Regions from separate parts of the Autumnicola patrickiae genome, predicted to be linked through region 1. Evidence: riboswitches for the same ligand, from Rfam matches in the RefSeq annotation. Region 1 holds a riboswitch; the other holds the start of a gene.
The links. A riboswitch is a leader RNA that binds a small molecule or an ion and turns the genes downstream of it on or off. The one in region 1 is predicted to bind thiamine pyrophosphate.
Positions count from the first base shown of each region.

Region 2: another riboswitch for thiamine pyrophosphate. It lies ahead of RM549_RS14375 (class I SAM-dependent methyltransferase); the one in region 1 lies ahead of thiS (sulfur carrier protein ThiS).

Region 1 covers NZ_JAVRHM010000011.1:71,064-82,888, forward strand. The annotation lists gene RM549_RS10795 (PhzF family phenazine biosynthesis protein) at 1-579, opposite strand, end outside; gene RM549_RS10800 (exonuclease domain-containing protein) at 1,082-2,482, shown strand; TPP riboswitch at 2,645-2,744, shown strand; gene thiS (sulfur carrier protein ThiS) at 2,842-3,045, shown strand; gene thiC (phosphomethylpyrimidine synthase ThiC) at 3,103-4,959, shown strand; gene RM549_RS10815 (thiamine phosphate synthase) at 4,971-5,567, shown strand; gene RM549_RS10820 (hydroxymethylpyrimidine/phosphomethylpyrimidine kinase) at 5,554-6,315, shown strand; gene RM549_RS10825 (thiamine phosphate synthase) at 6,312-6,947, shown strand; gene RM549_RS10830 (thiazole synthase) at 6,944-7,723, shown strand; gene thiH (2-iminoacetate synthase ThiH) at 7,716-8,825, shown strand; gene moeB (molybdopterin-synthase adenylyltransferase MoeB) at 8,827-9,915, shown strand; gene RM549_RS10845 (hypothetical protein) at 9,941-10,105, opposite strand; gene RM549_RS10850 (DUF72 domain-containing protein) at 10,310-11,029, shown strand; gene RM549_RS10855 (GFO_1087 family putative carboxy terminal peptidase) at 11,043-11,825, opposite strand, start outside.
Region 2 covers NZ_JAVRHM010000017.1:82,029-93,853, reverse strand. The annotation lists gene RM549_RS14410 (universal stress protein) at 1-301, opposite strand, end outside; gene RM549_RS14405 (energy transducer TonB) at 469-1,212, opposite strand; gene RM549_RS14400 (porin) at 1,696-2,853, shown strand; gene RM549_RS14395 (glycoside hydrolase family 43 protein) at 3,116-4,150, opposite strand; gene RM549_RS14390 (hypothetical protein) at 4,410-4,952, shown strand; gene RM549_RS14385 (aldo/keto reductase) at 5,001-6,119, opposite strand; gene RM549_RS14380 (type 1 glutamine amidotransferase) at 6,216-6,935, shown strand; TPP riboswitch at 7,050-7,139, shown strand; gene RM549_RS14375 (class I SAM-dependent methyltransferase) at 7,209-7,931, shown strand; gene RM549_RS14370 (AIR synthase family protein) at 7,931-8,986, shown strand; gene RM549_RS14365 (thiamine phosphate synthase) at 8,983-9,639, shown strand; gene RM549_RS14360 (Trm112 family protein) at 9,620-9,913, shown strand; gene RM549_RS14355 (cation diffusion facilitator family transporter) at 9,980-10,609, opposite strand; gene RM549_RS14350 (efflux RND transporter periplasmic adaptor subunit) at 10,631-11,825, opposite strand, start outside.

The sequences.
Region 1 (11,825 bases):
AGTAAAAAACCTCGAAACAAAATCACATTTTTTACCCGGTGCAGTAAAAATTACTCCGCCTAAGCCCAACTCCAGTTTATCAAATTTTAACCGGTCAATTTCGATATTTCTAATGTCTTCTTCAGAAGGATAAACTAGGACAAAATCCCTGGCTTTCAATACCTCCTGTGGCTGGATGTTAATCGATTCCTGCAACAACGAAGGTAAAGGAGTAGCGGATGGTTTACGGGAAGGGAAATTGAGGGTATATTCAGAGTTTCCGGTTTCCACTTCAAGTTCTCCGCTTTTTGTTTCGAAAAGAATAGTATTTCTGGAGTAGTGACGAATTTCCTTAAGGGCATGTGCGGTGGCAAGGGTGGCGTGGCCGCAAAGGTCAATTTCAGCTTCAGGAGTAAACCAACGCAGGTGAATTTTTAGTCCGTTGTCTACAAAAAAAGCCGTTTCTGCAACTGCATTTTCCCTGGCTATTTTCAGTAGTAAATCGTCAGATGGCCATTCAGATAAGGGAACGACACAGGCGGGATTTCCGGAGAAAAGTTCGTCTGTAAAAGCGTCTATTTGATAAAGGTGTAATTGCATTTTTAGCTTTTCTGTAAAGTTATAAAATGTATTTTGGAAATAGGCTCTGAGTAACTTCGGAATTAGTGTGAAATATGAGGTCTAAAGCTGCCAATTACAGAGAATGTATCGAGAATTGGCAAATTTGATCCTGACTTTAAAACTGAAGGGTAAGCAGCATCTGAAGTGTTTCTTCTTCCGGAGAATTCTGGAGTTGAAGCCTTGAAAATGGCAATTCTCAATCTTTTTTAGCTTTTGTGAAGCATTTTTTCTTCAGAAATGGTCAGAAAAGCTGATAAAAAGGAACAAATGTTACTTTCTGAATGAATTAGCAACTAAATATTTCCGCTTTTCTGAAGTTTTTAGACGGATTCTAAAAAGGAGGTCGAAAATTGGCAAATTTCAGCATACACTTTTCAGCTTCACCTTCAAAATTGACAATTTCGTAGATGTTATATTTCTTTAAAATATTGGAAATATTCCAATTGTAGGAAATATTCCTAAAATTTGTATATTTGTCTTGATGAAAGATAAAAAATTTGCTGTAATAGATGTTGAGACCACCGGCGGTGGTATAAGTGGTAATCGCCTTACCGAAATTTGTATTGTGCTGTTGCAGGGATCTGAAATTTTGGATAAATACACTACGCTTGTAAATCCTGAAATGCTTATTCCCGGCTATGTTACCTCGCTGACGGGTATTGATAACGGGCTGCTGGAGGATGCTCCAAAATTTCATGAAGTAGCAGATATTATTGATGATTTCACGAAAGATGCTGTTTTTGTGGCTCATAATGTAAATTTCGACTACAACGTGCTTCGGAACGAATTTAAAGCGCTCGGAAGAAACTACTCCAGGAAGAAACTTTGTACCGTTCGCTTATCCCGAAAACTCATACCCGGACTTTTTTCCTACAGTTTGGGCAAATTGTGCAGCTCGATTAATATTCCGCTTACCAACAGGCACAGAGCTGAAGGCGATACCGATGCTACTGTGATTTTGTTTCAGAGACTGCTCGATCTGGATGAAGACGGTGAGGTGTTATCTTCTTTTTTACACCCGCATTCCAAGCACGCCACTTTACCGCCGCATATTTCTGCAGAGCAAATTGATGAGCTGCCGGAGACTCCCGGTATTTACCTGTTTAAGGATAAAAATCATGCGATTATCTACGCCGGGAAAGCGAAAAATATCAAAAAAAGAGTTTGGTCACATTTTTATGATAAGAAAACCAAAGAATATCAACTGGGGCAGGAGACCTCTTATATAGATTTTGAAACTACCGGAAACGAACTGCTGGCACTCCTCCTGGAATCTGATTATATCCGGAAGAAATATCCAAAGTTTAACCGCGCTCAAAAGCGTCCAACTTATACTTACCAGATTATCAGTTATAGAAATCAGCGTGGAATAATTCAACTTGCGATAGGAAGAACGAAGCAGATACAGGATTCTGCAGCCACTTTTTATAATCGTGCCCTGGCTCAGGAAATGCTCGAAAAGCTTTGCGAGACTTTTAATTTATGTCCAAAATATTGCACACTACAATCCAATGTTAGCCAATGTTCTCACTATCGCATCAAGAATTGTGAAGGTATTTGTGAGGGATCAGAATCTGTTGAGAATTACAATGCAAAAGTTGAGGCTGCTATTACTTCTCTTCAAAATGAAAGAGAGACGTATGTGATCAAAGAGAAGGGAAGGCATAAAGATGAGCAGGCTTTTGTTCTGGTTAAAGAAGGCCGATATTACGGCTACGGATTTGTGGACGCTGATGTGCAAATAGAAAACTTTGAAGATTACGAGCCTTTTCTCAAACTACAGGAATCAACTTTCCATACCCACCAGATTATAAGCAGTTATCTACGGAAAAAAGGAACAGAGAATGTAATTCGTTTTGACAACCTGCTTTTGGCAGGGTAGGAGTCCGAGATTTACAAATACAGATTTTCTGCCCTGCCGGGCGCTTTATTCCTGCCAGTCCGGTCTTTTTTCTTCCTTTAAAAAGGTGATTTTTGAAAAGATTTCAAAAAAGAAATTGAAAGACATTTGATTATCAATAAAAATTTCCGTTACATTTGAAAACGTAAACTTTAGGGGTGCTGATTGGTAGCAATCGGCTGAGATAAAACCCTTTGAACCTGATCCGGTTAATACCCGCGAAGGGAAAAGTGTTATTTACATATTTTCTATTATAATTCCGTTTTTGGAGGAATTATGGTTTGTATTTACTTTTTCTTTAGGGAATCCCCCTGCAGTTTACAGCTATTAAATATCAAAAAATGATAACTGTAAACGTAAACAACACTGCCCACACTTTTAATTCACCATCCAATCTTCAGGATCTCCTGACGCAACTAGCTATTTCTGAAAAAGGGATTGCTGTGGCTATCAACAATCAGATTATTTCTAAAAGCGACTGGACCAAACGTGAATTAGCCGAAGGTGAAAATGTACTCATTATAAGGGCTACCCAGGGAGGATAAATGTGCTTCGGGAGCATTTCCGGAAGCAAAACAACATACCACTAAACAGAAGTAATTATGAAAAAGGACCAGACTCCAAAGCAGCAAACCATTAGCCGCGCACCTTTTCCCAACTCCGAAAAAATCTATGTAAGCGGAAAAATTCACCCGGACATAAAAGTGCCGATGCGAAAGATATCCCTCGACGACACAGTGGATAAATTCAACGGAAAAGTAGAGAAAAACGATCCGGTCTTGGTCTATGACACCAGTGGTCCCTATACAGATCCAACGGTAGACATCGATGTTCGAAAAGGGCTGATGCCTATCCGTAACAGCTGGATTGCCGCCCGCGAAGATGTAGAGCAACTCTCCGGGCTTTCTTCAGCTTACGGGCGCGAAAGGGAGGAAAATGAGAAACTGGATGAACTTCGGTTTAAAACAAACCGAAAGCCTCTTAAATCAAAGCCGGGACATAACGTCACCCAAATGCACTACGCCCGGAAAGGAATTATCACTCCTGAAATGGAATACATTGCCATCCGGGAAAATCAGAAACTGGAAGAGATCAAACAAATCTCCGAACAACATCCAGGGCAAAATTTTGGTGCCAGTATTCCGAAAATAATTACTCCGGAATTTGTGCGGGATGAAGTTGCCCGCGGAAGAGCCATTATTCCTTCCAACATTAACCATCCGGAAAATGAACCTATGATCATTGGGCGGAACTTTCTCGTGAAGATAAATGCTAACATCGGTAATTCCGCGGTTACCTCTTCGATTGAAGAAGAAGTGGAAAAAGCCGTTTGGGCATGCCGCTGGGGAGCAGATACGATAATGGATCTTTCTACCGGAAAAAACATCCACGAAACCCGGGAATGGATCCTTAGAAATTCTCCGGTGCCCATAGGGACCGTGCCTATTTACCAGGCGCTGGAAAAAGTTAACGGGAAAGCCGAAGATCTTACCTGGGAAATTTTCCGCGATACGCTTATAGAGCAGGCAGAGCAGGGAGTGGATTATTTCACCATTCACGCCGGAGTCCGTTTAGCGTATGTTCCACACACCGCAAAAAGGGTAACAGGGCTGGTGTCCCGTGGCGGTTCAATTATGGCAAAATGGTGTTTGGCGCATCATCAAGAAAGCTTCCTGTACACACATTTTGAGGAAATCTGCGAGATCATGAAAGCCTATGACGTTTCTTTCTCCCTTGGAGATGGCCTACGTCCCGGAAGTATAGCCGATGCTAATGATTATGCACAATTCGCTGAACTTGAAACTCTGGGAGAACTTACCAAGATCGCCTGGAAACATGATGTGCAGTGCATTATTGAAGGCCCCGGCCATATCCCAATGCACATGATCAAGGAAAACATGGACAAGCAACTTGAGGTATGTGGAGAAGCTCCTTTTTACACTTTAGGACCATTGACCACAGATATCGCGCCCGGTTACGACCACATTACCAGTGGGATTGGTGCCGCAATGATCGGTTGGTTTGGATGTGCGATGCTATGTTATGTGACGCCAAAAGAGCATTTAGGGCTTCCAAATAGAGACGATGTAAAAGAAGGAGTGATCACTTATAAAATCGCTGCCCATGCTGCAGATTTGGCGAAAGGCCATCCCGGCGCACAGCACAGGGATGATGCTTTAAGCAAAGCCCGATTCGAATTCAGATGGGAAGATCAGTTTAATTTGGCGCTTGATCCTGATACCGCAAGATCTTATCACGACGAGACTTTACCTTCTGAAAATGCCAAAGTAGCCCATTTTTGTTCTATGTGCGGACCTAATTTCTGCTCTATGAAAATTACGCAGGACGTTCGGAAATTCGCAGAAGAAAACGGAATGGATACGCAGGAAGCCATCGAGGAAGGAATGAGGAAAAAATCGGAAGAATTTAAGGAGAAAGGAAGCGAAGTTTACCTGTAAAGCAAATTCAGATGTTCATTCTTTTTACTTCGGAAGAAAATCAAACTGCGGAAAAGGAACAGCTCATTCGTTTTTTTGAGAATGAGCTGCCCCTTTTGCACGTTCGCAAACCCGGAATGGCCGAAGAAGAACTGAAGCTATGGTTATCAGATTTTGAAGAAAAATACCTTCAGAAGATGGTACTTCATCAACATCATCATTTAGCTGAAATTTTACCGGTTAAAGGAATTCATTTAAAGGAAAATTTCAGAAGCAAAGAAGAGGATTTATCTCAGTATGTCGAGAGTATTCAATCACGAGGTTTTACAGTCAGTTCATCCTTTCATGATCCCGAAGAAGTAAAATCTGGAGCTTCCAACTTTGACTATGTTTTTTTGAGTCCGGTGTTTACTTCTGTTTCAAAAGAAGGATATGAAGGACAGGCTTTTAATGTGGAGAATATTTCCGGAAAAGTCATCGCTTTAGGCGGAATTGAAGCAGATAAGATTTCGAGAGCAAAAGAACTGGGATATGCGGGAGTAGCAGTATTGGGAGCTATATGGCTGTCTGAAAACAAAGATCAGGCTTTTACTGAAATTTATAATAAGTACAGAAATGTTTACCAATAACAGACCATTTGTTTTAAGCATTGCCGGATTCGACCCTTCAGGAGGCGCGGGATTGCTGGCTGATATTAAAACTTTTGAAAATCTGGGATGTTATGGGCTGGCGGTAAACACGGCAAATACGATTCAGAATGATATAAAATTCGAAGCCTGCCACTGGACTTCTGAAGAAATTATTACTCAGCAACTGGAACTTTTATTGGAGCGTTTTCCTTTGGAGGTGGTAAAAATCGGAATCGTAAAGAATTTTCAGGTTTTAAATAAAATCATTGACAAACTGCTATTTAAAAATAAAAGCATCAGAGTTATTTGGGACCCGGTTTTAAAATCCAGTAACGGATTCTCGTTCCAGGAACCGAAAGAATTTCAGGAGAATCTGGAATCAATTCTGGATAAAATATTTCTTGTCACTCCGAATTTTGATGAATTACAGATTTTTTATTCCGAATTAACTATGGAAGAGACGATTAGGAGAATAAGCAGTAAAACCAACCTGTACCTTAAAGGAGGCCACAGAATGGCAAATATCGGTCTGGATGAATTATTTACTCCGGAAGGGGAGTACCTGAGTTTTGAACCAGGAAGAAACGATTGTTCGGAAAAACACGGCAGCGGATGCATTTTATCCTCGGCATTGGTAGCACATCTGGCTTTGGGCAATTCTCTTCCGGAAGCCGCACGAAAGGCAAAAGATTACATTGAAAAAGTATTAGAATCAAATCAAACATTATTAGGATACCATAAAACATGATTTCACACTTACACTACATATCACAGGGAGAAACTCCTGAAAAACACCTGGAAAACATACAAAATGTATGTGCCGCAGGAGCAGACTGGGTTCAGCTGCGTCTTAAAAATGAATCTTTTGAGACGGTTCTTAAAACAGCAAAAGCAGCAAAGAAGATTTGCGATGAATTTCAGGTTAAATTGATTATTAACGATTTTCCTGAAGTGGCAAAAAAAGTGAATGCCGATGGTGTTCATCTGGGAAAGGAAGACCACTGTCCATTGGAAACAAGAAAGCTGCTGGGGCCAGATAAGATTATTGGAGGAACAGCAAACACGCTGCAAGATTGCGAAGTTCTTTGCAAAAAACAGGTAGATTACATAGGTCTCGGACCCTTCCGGTTTACTGCTACCAAGAAGAAACTCAGCCCCATTCTGGGAGCAGAAGGTTACCGGAAGCTGCTAAGCAGTCTTCATGCTAGCGGAAAAGCGGTTCCGGTGATTGCGATTGGTGGAATTGTACCGGAGGATCTTCCGGTTTTAGCAGAAAGCGGAGTACACGGTGTGGCCATTTCCGGATGGCTTACCAACCATCCGCAACCTGAAATGATCTTCCGGGAAATCCAACAACAATTTTCAGAAAAACAATTATGAGCAACACAGATTCATTAAAAATAGCAGACAAAGTCTTTTCTTCCCGTTTGTTTACGGGAACAGGAAAATTCAGTTCTTCAGAAGTAATGCAGCAGGCTGTTTTAGCTTCAGAAAGTGAGCTGGTGACAGTGGCTTTAAAAAGGGTAGAACCGGGGAACGATGACGATCAAATGATTTCGGCTTTAAAAGATCCTTATATAAATCTTCTTCCCAACACATCTGGCGTGCGGAATGCCAAAGAAGCTGTGTTTGCCGCTCAAATGGCAAGGGAAGCCCTGGAAACAAATTGGGTAAAAGTGGAGGTACATCCAGATCCTAAATATTTGCTTCCGGATCCTGTCGAAACTTTAAAAGCCTGTGAAGAACTGGTGAAATTAGGTTTTGTGGTGATGCCGTACATCCATGCCGATCCGGTTTTGTGCAAACGACTTGAAGAGGTCGGAGCGCAATGCGTGATGCCCCTGGGAGCACCAATTGGCAGCAACAAAGGTTTAAAAACCCAGGATTTCCTGGAGATCATTATTGAACAAAGTAATGTGCCGGTTATCGTAGATGCGGGAATTGGTAGTCCGTCTCATGCCGCTCACGCAATGGAAATTGGAGCCGATGCCGTTTTGGTCAATACCGCAATTGCCGTTTCCCCAAATCCGGTGGAAATAGCGAAAGCCTTCAAACTCGCTGTACAGGCAGGAAGAATTGCCTACAATGCTAAACTCGCTCCACAAAGGCAACAAGCAGAAGCAAGTAGTCCGTTAACACAATTTCTTTATGACTAGTTTCAAACATACTTTAAGAAAATATTCCTGGGATGAGGTACTGCAAAGCATTTTCTCGAAAACAGAAGCCGATGTGCGTTCTGCACTGCAGAGCAGAAAAAGGGATCTGGAAGATTTTAAAGCGCTCATCTCTCCTGCCGCACGTCCTTTCCTGGAACAAATGGCGCAGCAGAGCAAGACGATCACCAAAAAGCGATTTGGAAACACGATGCAGATGTACGCTCCTTTGTACCTGAGTAATGAGTGTCAGAATATTTGTACCTATTGCGGATTTAGTATGACCAATAAGATTCCGAGGAAAACCCTGAGCGATGCTGAGATAATCAAAGAAGCCGAATTCTTAAAATCAAAGGGATACGATCATATTTTATTGGTGACGGGAGAAGCGAACAAAACTGTGGGCGTTGACTATATGTGTAATGCGGTAAAACTGCTTAGGCCTTATTTTTCTAATATTTCCATTGAGATTCAGCCCCTGGATCAGGATGAGTATGAAAGACTGATTGAAAACGGACTTTATGCCACATTGGTTTATCAGGAAACCTATCACCGGGAAACCTATAAGATCCATCATCCTAAAGGGAAAAAATCAAATTTCGATTATCGGCTGGAAACCGCAGACCGGTTAGGAAGAGCCGGAATCCATAAGATTGGAATTGGTGCATTGTTCGGACTTGAAGACTGGAGAGCCGATAGTTTTTTCACTGCTTTACATTTAAAATATTTGCAAAAGAACTATTGGAAAACGAGGTATTCCATTTCATTTCCTCGCTTGCGGCCTTTTAGCGGCGGCCTAGAACCAAAAGTGGAGATGACAGATCCAGATTTGCTTCAGGTTATTTGTGCTTACAGATTACTGGATGAAGAAGTGGAATTGTCTATTTCTACCCGGGAAAATGAGATTTTCAGAAACAATATTGTTCACCTTGGAATCACCTCGATGAGTGCCGAATCAAAAACAAATCCCGGCGGCTATATGGTAGATCCACAATCTTTGGAACAATTCGAAATTTCCGATGAAAGAAGCACAGAGATCATTGCAAAAATGCTTTCTGAAACCGGAATAGAGCCTGTCTGGAAAGACTGGGAAAAAAGCTGGTAATATGTTGACAGAAAAAGAAAAGCAGCGTTACCTGCGGCACATACTTCTGGAAGAAATCGGTAAAGCAGGGCAACTGAAACTAAAGCAGGCAAAGGTACTGGTGATAGGCGCCGGCGGACTTGGCTGCCCTGTTTTACAATATCTTGCTGCCGCCGGAGTCGGAAAAATCGGAATTATAGATGATGATGTTGTAGATGTTTCGAATCTACAGCGACAGATCCTTTTTTCGGAAAAGAATGTTGGGGAACCGAAAGTGATCGCTGCTAAAAACCGGCTTCAGGAGGTGAATTCTTCAATAGAAATAGTGACATATAAGGAAAGATTATCCGCAAAAAATGCACTTCATATTTTTCCGGAATACGATATTATAGTAGAAGGAAGTGACAATTTTACCACCAAATATCTGGCAAACGATGCTGCTGTTCTTTCCGGCAAACCTTTGGTCTTTGGCTCAATTTTTAAGTTTGACGGACAGGTTTCGGTATTTAATTATCACGATGGTCCCACTTACCGATGTCTTTTTCCGGAACCCGGTTCTGCTGAAGAAATGCCGTCCTGCAGCGAAGTCGGCGTGCTGGGAATTTTACCCGGAATTATAGGAAACCTGCAGGCTAATGAAGTGCTGAAGATGATCTTAGGGATAGGAAATGTATTATCAGGGAAATTACTCCTTTTTGATGCTCTTGAAATGCAGTTTCAGATCCTGCCGTTCCGGAAAAATCCTGATGTAAAAATCAATAACCTGGAAGAAATTAGTTTTTCCTGTGAAATTTCAGCTGTCAAATCGCTCTCCTATCAGGAGTACGTAAAATCTCAGAATTCCTATACTTTACTTGACGTGCGTTATCCTGCAGAACGTGCCATTGCTGATATTGGCGGTATAAACATTCCGCTTCCGGAGTTGCATAAAAGGTACAGCGAATTAACTTCAGAAGATAATGTGCTTGTTTATTGTGCTTCAGGAATGAGAAGTTTAAAAGCTATTTCTGTACTACAGGAATATTTTCCGCAGAAAACATTTTTCAGTTTAGAGAAGGGCCTGGCAGAAGTTTTTAAGAAAACCAGGAACAGCGTAAGTGGCGGGAAATGAACATGAATGCGACTTTCAGAGAAGTCTAATCGAACTTGTTTGAAGAACGTTCTTTCTTCCTTTTTTCTGCAGCTTCGGCTTTATGAGCCTGCTTTCTTACCTTTATAACGGTATAAATAACTACGATAAGCAGGACTAATCCCATAATTATTGCAAATCCAGCACCCCATACATAATCCATTTTCACCATATTGTGGTTATTAAATGATAACTCTGAGTTATTAATTTACTATTTTATGGAGTAACATAAAAATTTGAAGGGTAGGAAAGTGGAAAAGGGGAGAAGTTTAGTCTGAGCCACTTTATTTTCTGAAGTTCTTAAGAATGTTTACTGCTTGATTTTAATAAATTGAAACTAATCGCCTATTTCGGGTGTTATTGAAGACACAATGATATGAAGTCAAATATTCAGATAGGAACCAGTGGCTATCAGTATAAGCACTGGAAAGGAGATTTTTATCCGAAAGATCTTGCGGTCAAGGACCGGTTCGAATTCTATGCCCGTCATTTTGATACGGTAGAAATAAACAACACCTTCTACAAAATGGCAGATGCTTCTACTTTTGACGAGTGGAAGAATTCCGCTCCTAAAGATTTCTGTTATGCGATAAAATACAGTCGTTTTGGAACGCATCGGAAAAAACTTAAAGATCCTGAGGGGCATGTGAACTATTTTTTAGATCGCGCAACCCACCTGGAAACATTACTTGGACCTGTTTTGGTCCAGCTTCCTCCAAACTGGAAGAAAAATATCGAACGATTAAAAGAATTCCTGCAAGTAACTCCTAAATCCATTCGATGGGCAATAGAAATAAGAGATCCGGACTGGCTTTCGGAAGAGTTGTATGAATTGTTGCGGGAGCATAACGCAGCACTTGTACTTCATGATATGATTCCAGATCATCCACGGGTAATAACTGCAGACTGGACTTATATGCGGTTCCATGGGAAAAATTACAGTGGCAATTATTCAAAGAAACATTTAAACGAAATCGCAGATGAGGTTCGGGGTTATGTTGATGACGGACTTGATGTTTTTGTCTACTTCAATAATGATCTTGAAGGTCATGCTGTGAGAAATGCTCTCAGTCTTAAAGAGAATCTGGGAGTATAGCTTTCGTCACTTTCTATTCAACTCTGTTCAATAAAACCTCAGGTACAGCGTCCAGATACATTTTTTGATATCCGGCTTTATACATTCCGCTTTCACCTATTTTATCGATATTTTCATTTTGTTGTTTCTGAGCAACCTGAGCTTTTCCGAATAAATGATTAAGCGCTGCCTGTAGTAAAGGTTCAGAAGGATCACCCAAAGTTCCAAGATTACTGACCTTTTCTGAATATGCTATATCTGGCACCAGCCCATCTTCATAATCTGATTTTCCTTCAGCATTGGCAGATTTGAATACCAGAGGCTGAATGGCATAGGTGTGATTTTCATTTGCGCCGTCTTTCTGAAAATCGGGACTGTCATAAAGTGTTACCGACGCCTGGAATTTTCCCGTGGTGTTTTCCCCAATTTGTACTACATCTATATATGGCTCAAGACCATTGATTACAAGTTCGCTGGCAGAGGCGGTACCATTGCTTGTGAGTACATAGACTTTTGAAAGGTTCAGGCTGTTTATAGCTTCACCTGTTCTGATTTTTGCATTAAACCTGTTTACGAGCCTTTCAGAATTGTTCGTCTCATAATATTCCTGGTACTCTTCATTCCATTGTTCCTTCATAAAAATTTCTCCTGAAAATTGTCCTGTGATCATACTTGCCAGATCTATGGCAGATTCTACCGAGCCACCCCCGTTATAGCGGAGATCCAGTACAAGCTCTGTAACCCCGGCACTTTTTAATTCTGCAAAAGCAGCATTTAATTCATCATCGAAGTCGCCTATAAAAGAGTTGTACATAAG
Region 2 (11,825 bases), on a different contig from region 1:
GTGCGGCTCCTTTGGTGCCCATGATCACAAGGTCTATTTCCAGTTCTTCACGATAATTCAGAATGGTTGGAATTAATTTTCCACTACATATAAGGGTTTTGATTTTTGAAACTGATGTATCCTTATATTCTGAAATTATTTTATTCATTTTTTTCTGAAGTTCTTCTTCATTATCTCCATCAGCTTTTATATGAAGAAGATAGAGTAAAATAGAGGGTTCTTTAGTTATAAATTCAACTGCATAGTCCAGCGCGTTTAAAGAGGCTCTGGAAAAATCGAAGGGAATAAGTATGTTTTTCATGACCAGTTAGTTTTAAATTAATTGCTTTTAAAATTCCTTTTTATCTGGTATAAATTTAACAACCAATTCAAAGGGTAAACATGATAATAATCAGTCTTTAGATCCTTAATTTTCAACCGTGTAAAGCGAAAACGATTGAAGTTATATCGTATAATTAATTAGCTGGCTTACACTTTCTGACGTACATCAAAAACTATAGGTAAAGAATACTGAACTCTTACAGGCTTGTTTCGCTGCATTCCGGGCGTCATTTTTGGTAACATATTTATAACTCGTTCAGCCTCATCTTCCAACATTTTATGGGGGCCTCTCGACTTAATGTCGACAATGTCACCAACCTCATCAATTTTAAACATAACAATTATCCTGTTTATCCCACTTAAACCTAATTCGGCACCAATTGAAGTATCAAATTCACGTTTTACAAAGGCATCTATTCTTTTTGTTAAGCAGATTTTCTTTGCCTCATTATCCTTTTCATTTTCACAACCAGGATAAGTTGGCACATGTTCGACAAGAATAAATGGTACCTGTTCAACAACCTCTTCTACTTCGCCGTCATTAATTTCAGCAACCTGAACGACTTTTTCTAATTTGTCATCCTGGCTGCTCTCTGTAGAAGTTATAGGATCTTCTTCAATATCCAGTTCATCCTCAACTACAGAAATAATTTCAGGAATAGCAGGTGGCGGAGGCGGAGGGGGCGGCGGAGGCGAACTCATTTGAGTTATTGGAATATCCTCCTGGAGTTCCTGGGGAACTTCTATTCTAAACTTATCATAATTATCTTTTTCATAGGTCTTCCATTCCAGGGCAAAATAGGTGGAAGACAATATGAGAATCAGCCCAATCTGAAAGAAGATAACGCTTCCTCTGCCAAGATCTACTTTGGGATTTTTTTTAGTTTCCATGACACATGATTTAAGAATTACAGATACATTTATACTCTTCAGGATTGCTCCTATTAATCTTTTATCCTCATGCTATCTTTCTATCCAGACGTCCTGGGTAAGTACATCTTTTATCGTGGGAAAATTTCGTCTGGAGTTTCAAAAACCTTAAAATTCAGGTTTACTCTCTTTCACTATTTGAAGTATATGTTTTAAACACATATTCAACTTATTAGCATATTAAAAGTAATAAATAGAACAGGGTTTAATTATGATAATTATCAGCTATTAACGAAGTTTTACAGCTGGATAAAGGTGATGTAAACGACTACTTCATTATCCCTTTATTTACCCAAACCGGCTGATAAGGAATTTTATTATAATTCCTGAATTTAACAGGAAAAAATCTCGATAAAAATTTAGATGAATAACAGATCTACTGATTTTCATCAGGTCTTTTCTTTATACTCCGGTGTAACTTTGTTAAACAAAACAGATAACTTTATGACTGGCTATTATCGAATGTGCCTTAAAAGTTGGTGCTTGTTTTTTCTCCTTCTCTTCCTCATATATGGTAAAGAGTGCCTGGCTCAAGGTAGAGTTATTGAAGATACAACTCCTGTTGTTCAAAAAAGTTTCCGGCTTAATGCTCTGATTGTGGGGAGGTATTCCGCTTCATTAAATGAAAATATAGATGTTACAGGTAAGCACTTTTATAGTCAAGAAGAAGGAATAGTAAGCAATTCTTTTGAGATGCAGTATGTACGCCTCTCCACTACCTTTGGTATAACAGACAGGATTACCTCTTCTATATTATTAAATTTAGCAGATTTTAAACATCCTAATGTTTCTGAAAAAGTGCTGGAAAATGCCTTCATTAACTATTCTTACAACCCATACTTAAATCTTAGATTCGGCCAATTTAGACCATTCTTTGGACTGGAGGACCTTCATCCTTTTCAACTGAATAACTCCTACGCCTGGTCAAATCAATACAGCCTGTTTGGCCGCAATGGCTGGCAAAGTTTCCAATTGGGAGCTGCATTCTTTGGTTCATTAGCCCCGGTAGAAGTTCCTTTGTACTATTATTTTACAGTTTATAACGGAAACAATAAAAATCAATTGATGGATAGTGACAGCTCCAAAAATTATACGCTGCGAATCGAATATTATCCTTTTTCTGTATTGAAATTAGGTATAAACGGAGGAACAGCAAATTATAATAAACAAAGAGGATATGCATTTGGTTTAGATGCACAGCTAAGATATTCTGTAAGCAACAGGCTTGATTTTGATATGAATGTAGAGTACAAAAAAGGAACCAACTTTTTAGCTTATAGATCTTCTTTGGAAGAACATCCAGATTTAAATATGTACAAAATGGAAGGCATTTATTCACTTTACCAGCTACGCTATTATATTAATAAACCCAGAATACGGGCGCTGGAATTAAGTTTCAGACATGAATACCTGAATAGTGACACTACAATCCCCAACAATGATCTTAATTCTTACGTTCCGGTAATAAGTATGGTTTTCGCTAATATGTATGATGTAAAATTGTCACTGGTAGGAGTGATTAACAATTATCAGGACAATATTCCCAATTCTGCGCAGTATGATCACAGCAGGGTTTTAATGCAACTACAGGTTGCATATTAAAACTTACTGAATATTTTCTGGTATTGGAGATTTTAAAAGTCTTTGCTGAATTTTGTCAATTATTGGACTAATTAACGAATAACAGGAAACTTTTATTCTTCTGGACTTTATTCTTTTCTTTTTTAAAATTCCAAAAGCTCCTAAATAAGAATTCTGTGAAATAAAAAGGCAGGGGATTTTAATTCCTCTGCCCATTTAAATGTATTTCCTGATCTTCCCTAAATCTTTTAAATCACGAAATGAATAAAAAACTTACTAATTGTTATTTCTTTATCAGTTCTTTATTTGCCATCTCATTATCTCTCAATTCCTGACCAAAATAAGGCATTCCATCTTCGGTAAATTTAATTACCCTGGCATGTGTGTTTCGATTTGGATCGTATAGGGGCTCACCATCAATTTCTTTATAGTCACGGGCGTGATAAATCATTACAACTGTCACACCATCTTCAGCCACTGTAAAGCTGTTATGACCAGGTCCGTATCTTTTCAGCTCTTCGTTAGTAAAAAATACAGGTTCAGGTAATTTATTCCATGAAGCAGGATCAAGAAGGTCGGCATCTTGATTGGCCCATAATAACCCTATGTTATAGTTGTGATCTGTTGCGCTGGCAGAAAACGTAACGAAAATTTTTCCATTCCGGATAAGTACTGCAGGACCTTCATTTACTCTGTGCCCCTGAATTTCCCAATCATATTCTGGTTGTGTAATGACTACCTGTTTTTCGGCTAGGGTAGTTGGACTAGTCATTTCTGCAATAAAAAGTCCTGTATTTGTTACTTCATCTGAAGCTCTGTCGGTCCAGATGTGGTAACGCTGGCCCTCATGTTCAAAAGTGGTGGCATCCAAAGCAAAAATGTCCCTGTTGCTTTCTATTTGTCCTTCCTCAGTCCACTCCCCTTTTGTAGGGTCTCCAGACGGATTAGATAAAGCATACATACGCAATTTCCATTTGTCATCGGCCTCACTGGCTGCAAAATAGATATACCATTTTCCATCAATTCTATGTAATTCAGGAGCCCAAATATGTTCACTCATAGGCCCCTCCTCGTGTTTACGCCATACCACCACCGGGTCTGCTTCTTTAATACCATTTATAGTTTCAGAACGGCGTATTTCGATACGGTCATATTCAGGTACTGTAGCAATGAAGTAATACGTACCATCTTCAGCTTTGGTAACAAAAGGATCTGCCCTTTGCAGGGCCAAGGGATTGTCATATTGATGTTCTTGTGCATTCGCTGTAAATCCACAGAAAATGAAAATTAAAGCAAAAGATAGTTTAAGTAGTTTCATAAAGTTTGTTTTGTTTAGTTCTACTGATTTTAATTCAATTGTCCTGCCAAATTCTAGAAATTAGAATAAATGTGAAAGATACACTTTAATACAAATATAACATTGTAGTGGATTTTTCATATAATTTCGAAAAAAACTTATGGAAAATGAAAAATCCTTATTGGTTATATTTCTACGATTTTTATAATAAATCATTGAAATTTATATATAGGGAACGCAACCATTTTATTGTTAATGCATCTAAAACGAAAATCATTATATGTCGAATTGTAAAGCTTTTATTATACTGTTAATTCTCTTTAGTACTTTATCCTGTGATAAGGAAGAGGATTCACAACCAGATTTTGAACCAGTTACCACTGAAGAAGCTAACCATTTCAGGGAAAATTTCAGGAACAGAACTTTTACAAAATCAGTTCCTGAGAATGCTTTCCCTCGTGGGCGGGTCCATATTTACTTTTCTGAAGAAAGTGAATCAGGTATTCGATTATGGGCGCAGTATGCCGAAGAACCGGAAAATGCATCGCATGAATGGGAAATAACCGGAAGGGAATATAAAGTTTCAAAAGACACGGAATCCAATGTTTACAAATTGGAGTTCATTAATCTTTCCGCAAGGAATATCCTTCTTGAAGAGTGCTCCGATTGCCTAGAATTAAAAACATTGAGCATTTTTATCAGGAACCCTTTCGATAAAGATAAAATTCAATTCCGTATTGCTGAAGACAAAGATTTACCCAAACCCTATCCCGTTTTTAACCAATGGACATCCTTTGAAGAAAGAATCATATACTATAATTAATAAGAATCTATTTTTCAGTATATTTCATTCGGTTTAAAAACCATTCAATTAAGATGCTTGCGGCTCCGGGGCATTTTGTTCGATTAAATTTTCTGATTTTAATTCCTTCCAGAAATCAGCCGGAATGGTTTCGCTCATAGACTTTGCGTTGGCAGAAGATTGATGAGGTTTACTTGCTCCGGGAATTACAGAAGCAACAACCTCAGGTGCAGCTGAAAATTGTAAAGCTGCACTTCGTAAATCCACGTTATGATTTTGTGCGATATTATTCATTTTCTCCCTCTTCTCCAGAAAACCATCAGGTATTCCTTCACTGTAATTGTACCGATCTTTGCCGGCAAGAAAACCTGCATTTAAGGGTGCTCCTATGACCAGAGAAATATTTTCTTTTTCACAAACAGGAAAAAGTCTGTTTAAAGCATCTTCATGTTCCATTAGAGAATATTGGGTAGCTGAGAGAAAAATGTCGGGGTCGGAGACTTCAATAGCTTTAAGAATGGGTTCTATAGTGTTTACGCCAAGACCCCAGCCTTTAATAAGACCTTCTTCTCTCATCCTGGTAAGTTCTGGCATTGCTCCTTTTTGGGCTACTTCAAAATATTTTACCCAGTCTTCCTTCATGTGGCCATTATCTGGAGAAAGATCATGTATATAAACGATGTCCAGCGAAGAAATTCCCATACGGTGCAGACTATCTTCAACAGATTTGCGCACCCCTTCAGCCGAATAATCGTATTCGTAATCAAAATTGAGCTTTCCTTTCCATATCCCTGGATTCTTGTCAAAATCTGGAGCAGGTTTTAGAATACGTCCAATTTTGCTGGACAAAAGATAATCTTCTCTGTTTTTGTTGAAAAGAAAACTTCCCATTCGTCTTTCGCTAATTCCTAAACCATACCAGGGAGATGTATCAAAATGTCTTACGCCGTTATTCCAGGCAGCCTCCATCGTCTCCCTTATCTCTTCATCAGAATTTACATGAAAACCATTACCGGCCCCTACTCCACCCATTCCGAAGTTCATCTTTGGCTTAAATTTTTCGCGTAAAACATTTTTTTTTAGCGGAGAAGTAACTCCTGATCCGGAAGCAAAAACTGTGGCAGGTGCAGCGACAGTCGCAGCCGAAGTAAGTATTGTTTTGTATATGAAATCTCTTCTCGTGGTCATAATATTGAGTCTTTTAATTAGCTTTATAGAAGCAAATATCATTTAATTTACAAATTAGCTTTCAGAAAAAACGCTCTACCGGAAAAAAATATGGGCATGACAGATAAAAAATTCCTGAAAATCCATTGCTTTCAGCATGCAGATTTTGAAGATTTAGGGTGTATCAAAGATTGGTGTATTCAAAATGGTCACCGTATAAATTACACCAGGTTCTTTGAAGATGAAAACTTACCAGCTCCTGAAGATTACGACTGGCTAATCATCATGGGCGGACCAATGAGTATTTTTGATGACGAAAACTATTCCTGGCTCAAAGCAGAAAAGGCAGCAATTAAAGAAGCTATACGGCAAAACAAAACTGTGTTGGGAATCTGCCTGGGATCTCAGTTAATCGCTGATGTTCTTGGTGCCAGAGTGTATAAAAATCCTGAGAAGGAAATAGGCTGGTTCAACATTTCACTAACAGAAGAAGGAAAAAAAGAACCTGTTTTTAGTGGAATGAACGAAAAAATGAAGGTCTTCCATTGGCACGGAGATACTTTTGAACTTCCGGAAGGAGCTAAAAACCTTGCTTTTTCTGAAGCATGTAATAATCAGGCTTTTTTGTATAACAGAAATGTTCTTGGCCTGCAATTTCATTTTGAAGTCACAGAAGAAAGTCTTCGGGAAATGCTTCGAAACGGGAAAGAAGAATTAACAGCCGGAAAGTTTATTCAATCTGAAAGTGAGATACTGACACAGAAAGAATCCATAAAATCCAATAATACTATGATGTTCCATATACTTAATAGTCTTGCTTCCGATGAAGGTGTATAATTTTACTTGATCCGCACTCTATGAATAGCCATTAACTATTACCTTGATCCCGTCACATCTTTTAAAAAACTACTTAAATAAAAAGACATTCCAATAGATTAATCTTAACTTTGCATTAAATGCACGGGGTGCCTCATAAGGCTGAGATAATACCCGCTACCTGATATGGATAATGCCAACGTAGGGATGCAGCTTTAAAATATTTCCATTTTAAACTCCATTCTATCTGGTAATCCAGTCATAGAATGGAGTTTTTTATTTAAATAAACTAAAATGGAAATAGAGAAAAGCAACTTTCAACTGCTTCCCAAATCACATCAGAACTGGCAGGAAAGACCGGAATGGTTTTTTAACCGGGAGCATACTGATACTTATGAGCAATGGTATGAAGGAAGATATAAACGTGCCGAAGTCTGGCAAAAAAAGGTAATGGAACAACTTGTTTCCCAGGACACCCGCGTAAAAACTTTACTGGAATTTGGATGTGGAACTACCCGCTTCACCAGATGGTGGAAAGAAATAGGTATTGAAGCCACAGGAGGCGATATTTCTCCACTAATGCTTTCCCAGGCAGTAAACCTTTTCGACGGAGATTTGGTGATGGCAGATTCTCATCATATGCCTTTTAAAGACAATACTTTCGACTCGCTGGCTTTTATTACAACCTTTGAATATTATAAAGATCCCGTAAAAGTAATTCGTGAAGCAGCAAGAGTCGGAAAATATGGAATAGCCATGGGGATGATGAACAGAAATTCTCCTAAGGTGGTCCGGAGAAGGATTCAGGAAATTTTTGGAAAAAATCCTTTTTACCTTACTGCAACTTTCTATACACCAGCAAAACTAACTGCTATTATTAATGAAGCACTAAAAGGTAGGGAATATACTATAGAATGGTCATGTACAGGCCTCCCAAAATGGTTTCCTGTACAACAGTGGGGAATTCCTTATGGAGATTTCTTTGGCTTATATGTGCAATTTAAAGATGTGGAATAATGAGTAAGGAACTGGGAAAAATTCAAAATGAAACTTTTGAAGAAATTATTTTTAATAACTGTGGACGTTCAAGACAGGAAGTGAGTATTGGTCCGGCTTTTGGGGTGGATGTATCTGTTGTAGATCTTCCCAACGGACTCGCTCTTGCATCCACCAGCGATCCGCTCTCCCTAATTCCTTCACTTGGTTTGCAAGAATCTGCCTGGTTATCTGTACACCTAATGGCTAACGATATGGCCACTACAGGATTTTCACCCATGTATGGCCAGATGGTGCTGAACCTGCCGGCAACTTTTTCTAGGGAAGACTTTAAAACCTATTGGCAGTATATCCATAAATATTGTAAAGACATAGGTGTAGCAATTACTGGCGGACATACTGGTTTTGTCGAAGGTCAAAATTCCACAATATCGGGCGGAGGTACTTTTTCTACTGTAGCTCCAAAAAAGGATATTTTAGTTTCGAGTAATGCCAAACCAACAGATGTGATCCTGGTAACCAAAAAATGTGCTTTATCCTCTACTTCTATTCTCGCTATGAGCTTTCCTGAAATTATTAAAAAGAAGCTTGGAAAAGAAGTGTATGAGGAAGCCTGCGGAAATTTTTATCAAACATCATCTTTAAAAGATGCTTTGGCGGCGGCAGGTACAGAAATTCGGCATACTGATGTTACAGCCATGCACGATGTGACCGAGGGTGGAGTTTTAGGAGCAATTTATGAATTAACTAAGGCCTCTGGTAGTGGAGCACAGGTTTATGATGAATTATTGCCAATAGGCCATGTACAAAAGCAGATCTGTGATTTATTTTTTATAGATCCCCGTTTTAGTATTGGTGCGGGTTCTATGATAATTACCTGTAAAAAAGGAAGTGAACATGATGTTATGGCAAGGTTGCAAAATCAAAAAATCGCCTGCACAGTGGTTGGGGAAATTACTGAAAAGGAAGAAGGTGTAAAAATAATGAAAAATGGAGTGAATGAAGAACTTCCCTATCCTTCTGAAGATCCATATTGGAAAGCATTTTTTGAAGCATTTAACGCAGGCTGGAAATGACGAAAATTACCAAAATAAGAGGCGGACTTTATCTTGTTCTGGATCCTTCCATGAACAGGAATGAATTGTTCAAGAAATTAAATGAAGTCCTCGAAGAAGAAATAGCAGTAGTCCAGATCTGGGATAATTTCCCTCCATCCGTAAATAAGGTAGAACTGGAAAACGAGATCTGCGATTTATGCCATTCCAGAAATGTACCGGTTTTTTTGAATAACAACTGGCACCTGAAAAAGTCCACCCGTGCAGATGGGATACATTTTGATGTAATTCCTGAAAATTTCAGCGAAATAAAAGATGAATTGAAGGCAGATTGTATGTTTGGAGTGACTTGTAATAATGATCTTTCTGTAATTAAATGGGCTCACGAGAATAATCTGGATTATATTTCCTTCTGTTCCATATTTCCGTCTCAGACCAGTAATAGCTGTGAATTAGTTTCTTTTGAGACAATAAAAAAAGCGAGAGAAATCACCTCTATGCCCATCTTTCTTGCGGGAGGAATTCAGTATCAAAATATTAAAGAATTAGAGAGTTTAGAGTTTGAAGGTGTTGCAGTGGTTTCGGGAATTATGAGTTCCGAAAATCCTAAACAGGCAACCAGAGAATATTTATCAGAATTAAAGCGTATAAAAAATGAAAATAGCGACAATTAATAAATTATGCTGTCCTTTTGATAAAAAGGATTTAAAGCTAACCATAATTACCAAGGATGTTGAAGAAAATATTCTTGAAGGCTTCCTAACTTGCAAAAGCTGCAACAGGATTTATCCTATGGTAAAAGGAATTCCAATAATGAATCCTGACGAATACAGGGAATTCAAATTGGAACAACCCCTTCTTGAAAAATACCAGTCCCATTTAAAAGGGAAAAAAATCGAAAATTTCCGACTTCTGCCAAATGATGAAGAAACAAAGGAAATAGAGTAAACTCTATAAAAATTAAATCTGTAGATCGAAAATTGCCAAATTAAGCACCAGGCCTTGGACTACAATTTATTGCGCTTTTACTTTTTTTCCATTGTTATAAGCTTCCCAACCTTCTTTTAAGGCATAAGGTACGATCAAAAGAGCAGCGGCGGGATCTGCCCACCACCAATCAAGAAAATGCACTGCCAGGATCCCTCCCAAAACGGCAATTGTTTGGTACAGGCAAACAAAAGTATCTTTGGAGTCTGCAATCAATTCCTTGCTGTTAAGCCTCTTGCCGTATTTGTATTTGTACCAGATCAGGAAGGGGTTTACGACAAGGGAAACCAGCAAAATAGTTAACCCCAAAGTACTCCAGTCAGGAGTTTCTTTATTGATTAATTTTAAAACAGAATCGTATGTAATGAAAATACTGATCAAAAGAAAAGAAAGAGCAATTACAAAAAGAGTTATTCTTTCCCTCTTCTTCACCTTTTCCTCACTTATATCCTTAAGTTCACCATTGAGCCGCCACCAGAGAGTGCTGCCGGAAATAACTTCCACAACACTGTCCAATCCCCACCCAATTAAGGCCGAACTTCCTGAAGAAAAGCCTGCCACCAAAGAAACTCCAACCTCGATACTATCATAAATAATATTGAAGGTCTGGACGTTTCTTCCCTTTTTAAGATTCTTTTCCCTTTGTTGATCTTTCATTCTTCAGGATACGCTGATTTCTTAGTGACTATGGCCACCTTCACCTTTTTGCATTTCAGCCAGTAAATAATAGGCATTATTATATGCGAACATGGTACCCGGCTCCACTTCCGATAAAAAGTTAACAGCAACCCAGCCTCCGCTACTTGTCCCGGTAGTGATCTTCACCGGCTGGAAACTCCAGGCATCCCCTTCCCTTTCGGCCCTAAAAGCAAACTGATTTTCACCATCCCGGCCAATAGCATCTTCAGGAAGTGCGGTGGTGGAAGATTCTTCTACTAAAATTCTTCCACGAACATACATGCCGGGAATAAGGTTTTCTGGTCTGTTGTTGATTTCAGCGTGTACATGAACTGCTTTTCTTTCCCTGTCAAAAGATTTACTAATTGATATAATTTCCGCATTAAGTTCCATTCCTCCCAAAGATTCCACCGTCAGGATAACCTTCTGTCCAACTTTTATCTTAGAAATATCCCTTTCAAAAACCATAAGATCGGCATGAACATCTTCTGTATTAACTATTTCGAACATCGTGGTTTGTGCTTCTACAAATTGGCCCGTTTTTACATTTATCTCCTGCACGGCACCTTTAATAGGACTTTTAATAGCTATGCGCTGATTAATATTTCCTTCCTGGATATTTTCGGAACTTAAGTTCAGTAGCTGTAACTGTGATTTTAATCCCTGTACTCTGCCTCTGGCATTCTGAAGTTCAGCTTCTGCTCTCTGAAAAGTTTCTCCGGAACCTACTCCGGCGTCATACAATTTTTTCTGCCTGTTGAATTCCTTTTCCTGAAATTTTAGCTGATTTGATGCGTTGAGAAAATCTGTTTGAATCTGAATAATATCCGGATGAGAAATATAGGCCAATATTTGCCCTTTTTCCACCTCGTCTCCTTCAATAATTTCGATGTCTATCACATTTGCTCCAACTACAGTGGTAACCGAAGCTTCATTTTGAGGTGGCACTTCCAGCTGCCCATTCGCTTCCACAAAACCAGCCATATTTCGCTCCTGCAGTGTATCTATCTTCATTCCCAAAGCATCGAACTGTTGCTGGGAAAGCATCGCCTCCTCCATCTCGGCGTGCCCTCCTTCTTCTTCTTCTGTATGTTCATCTGAATGTATTTCACTTTCTTCGGAAGAATCTTTACATGAAATAAGACTGGAGAAAGTTAGAAAAGCCAGTAAAAAAATAGATGTTATTGATTTTATT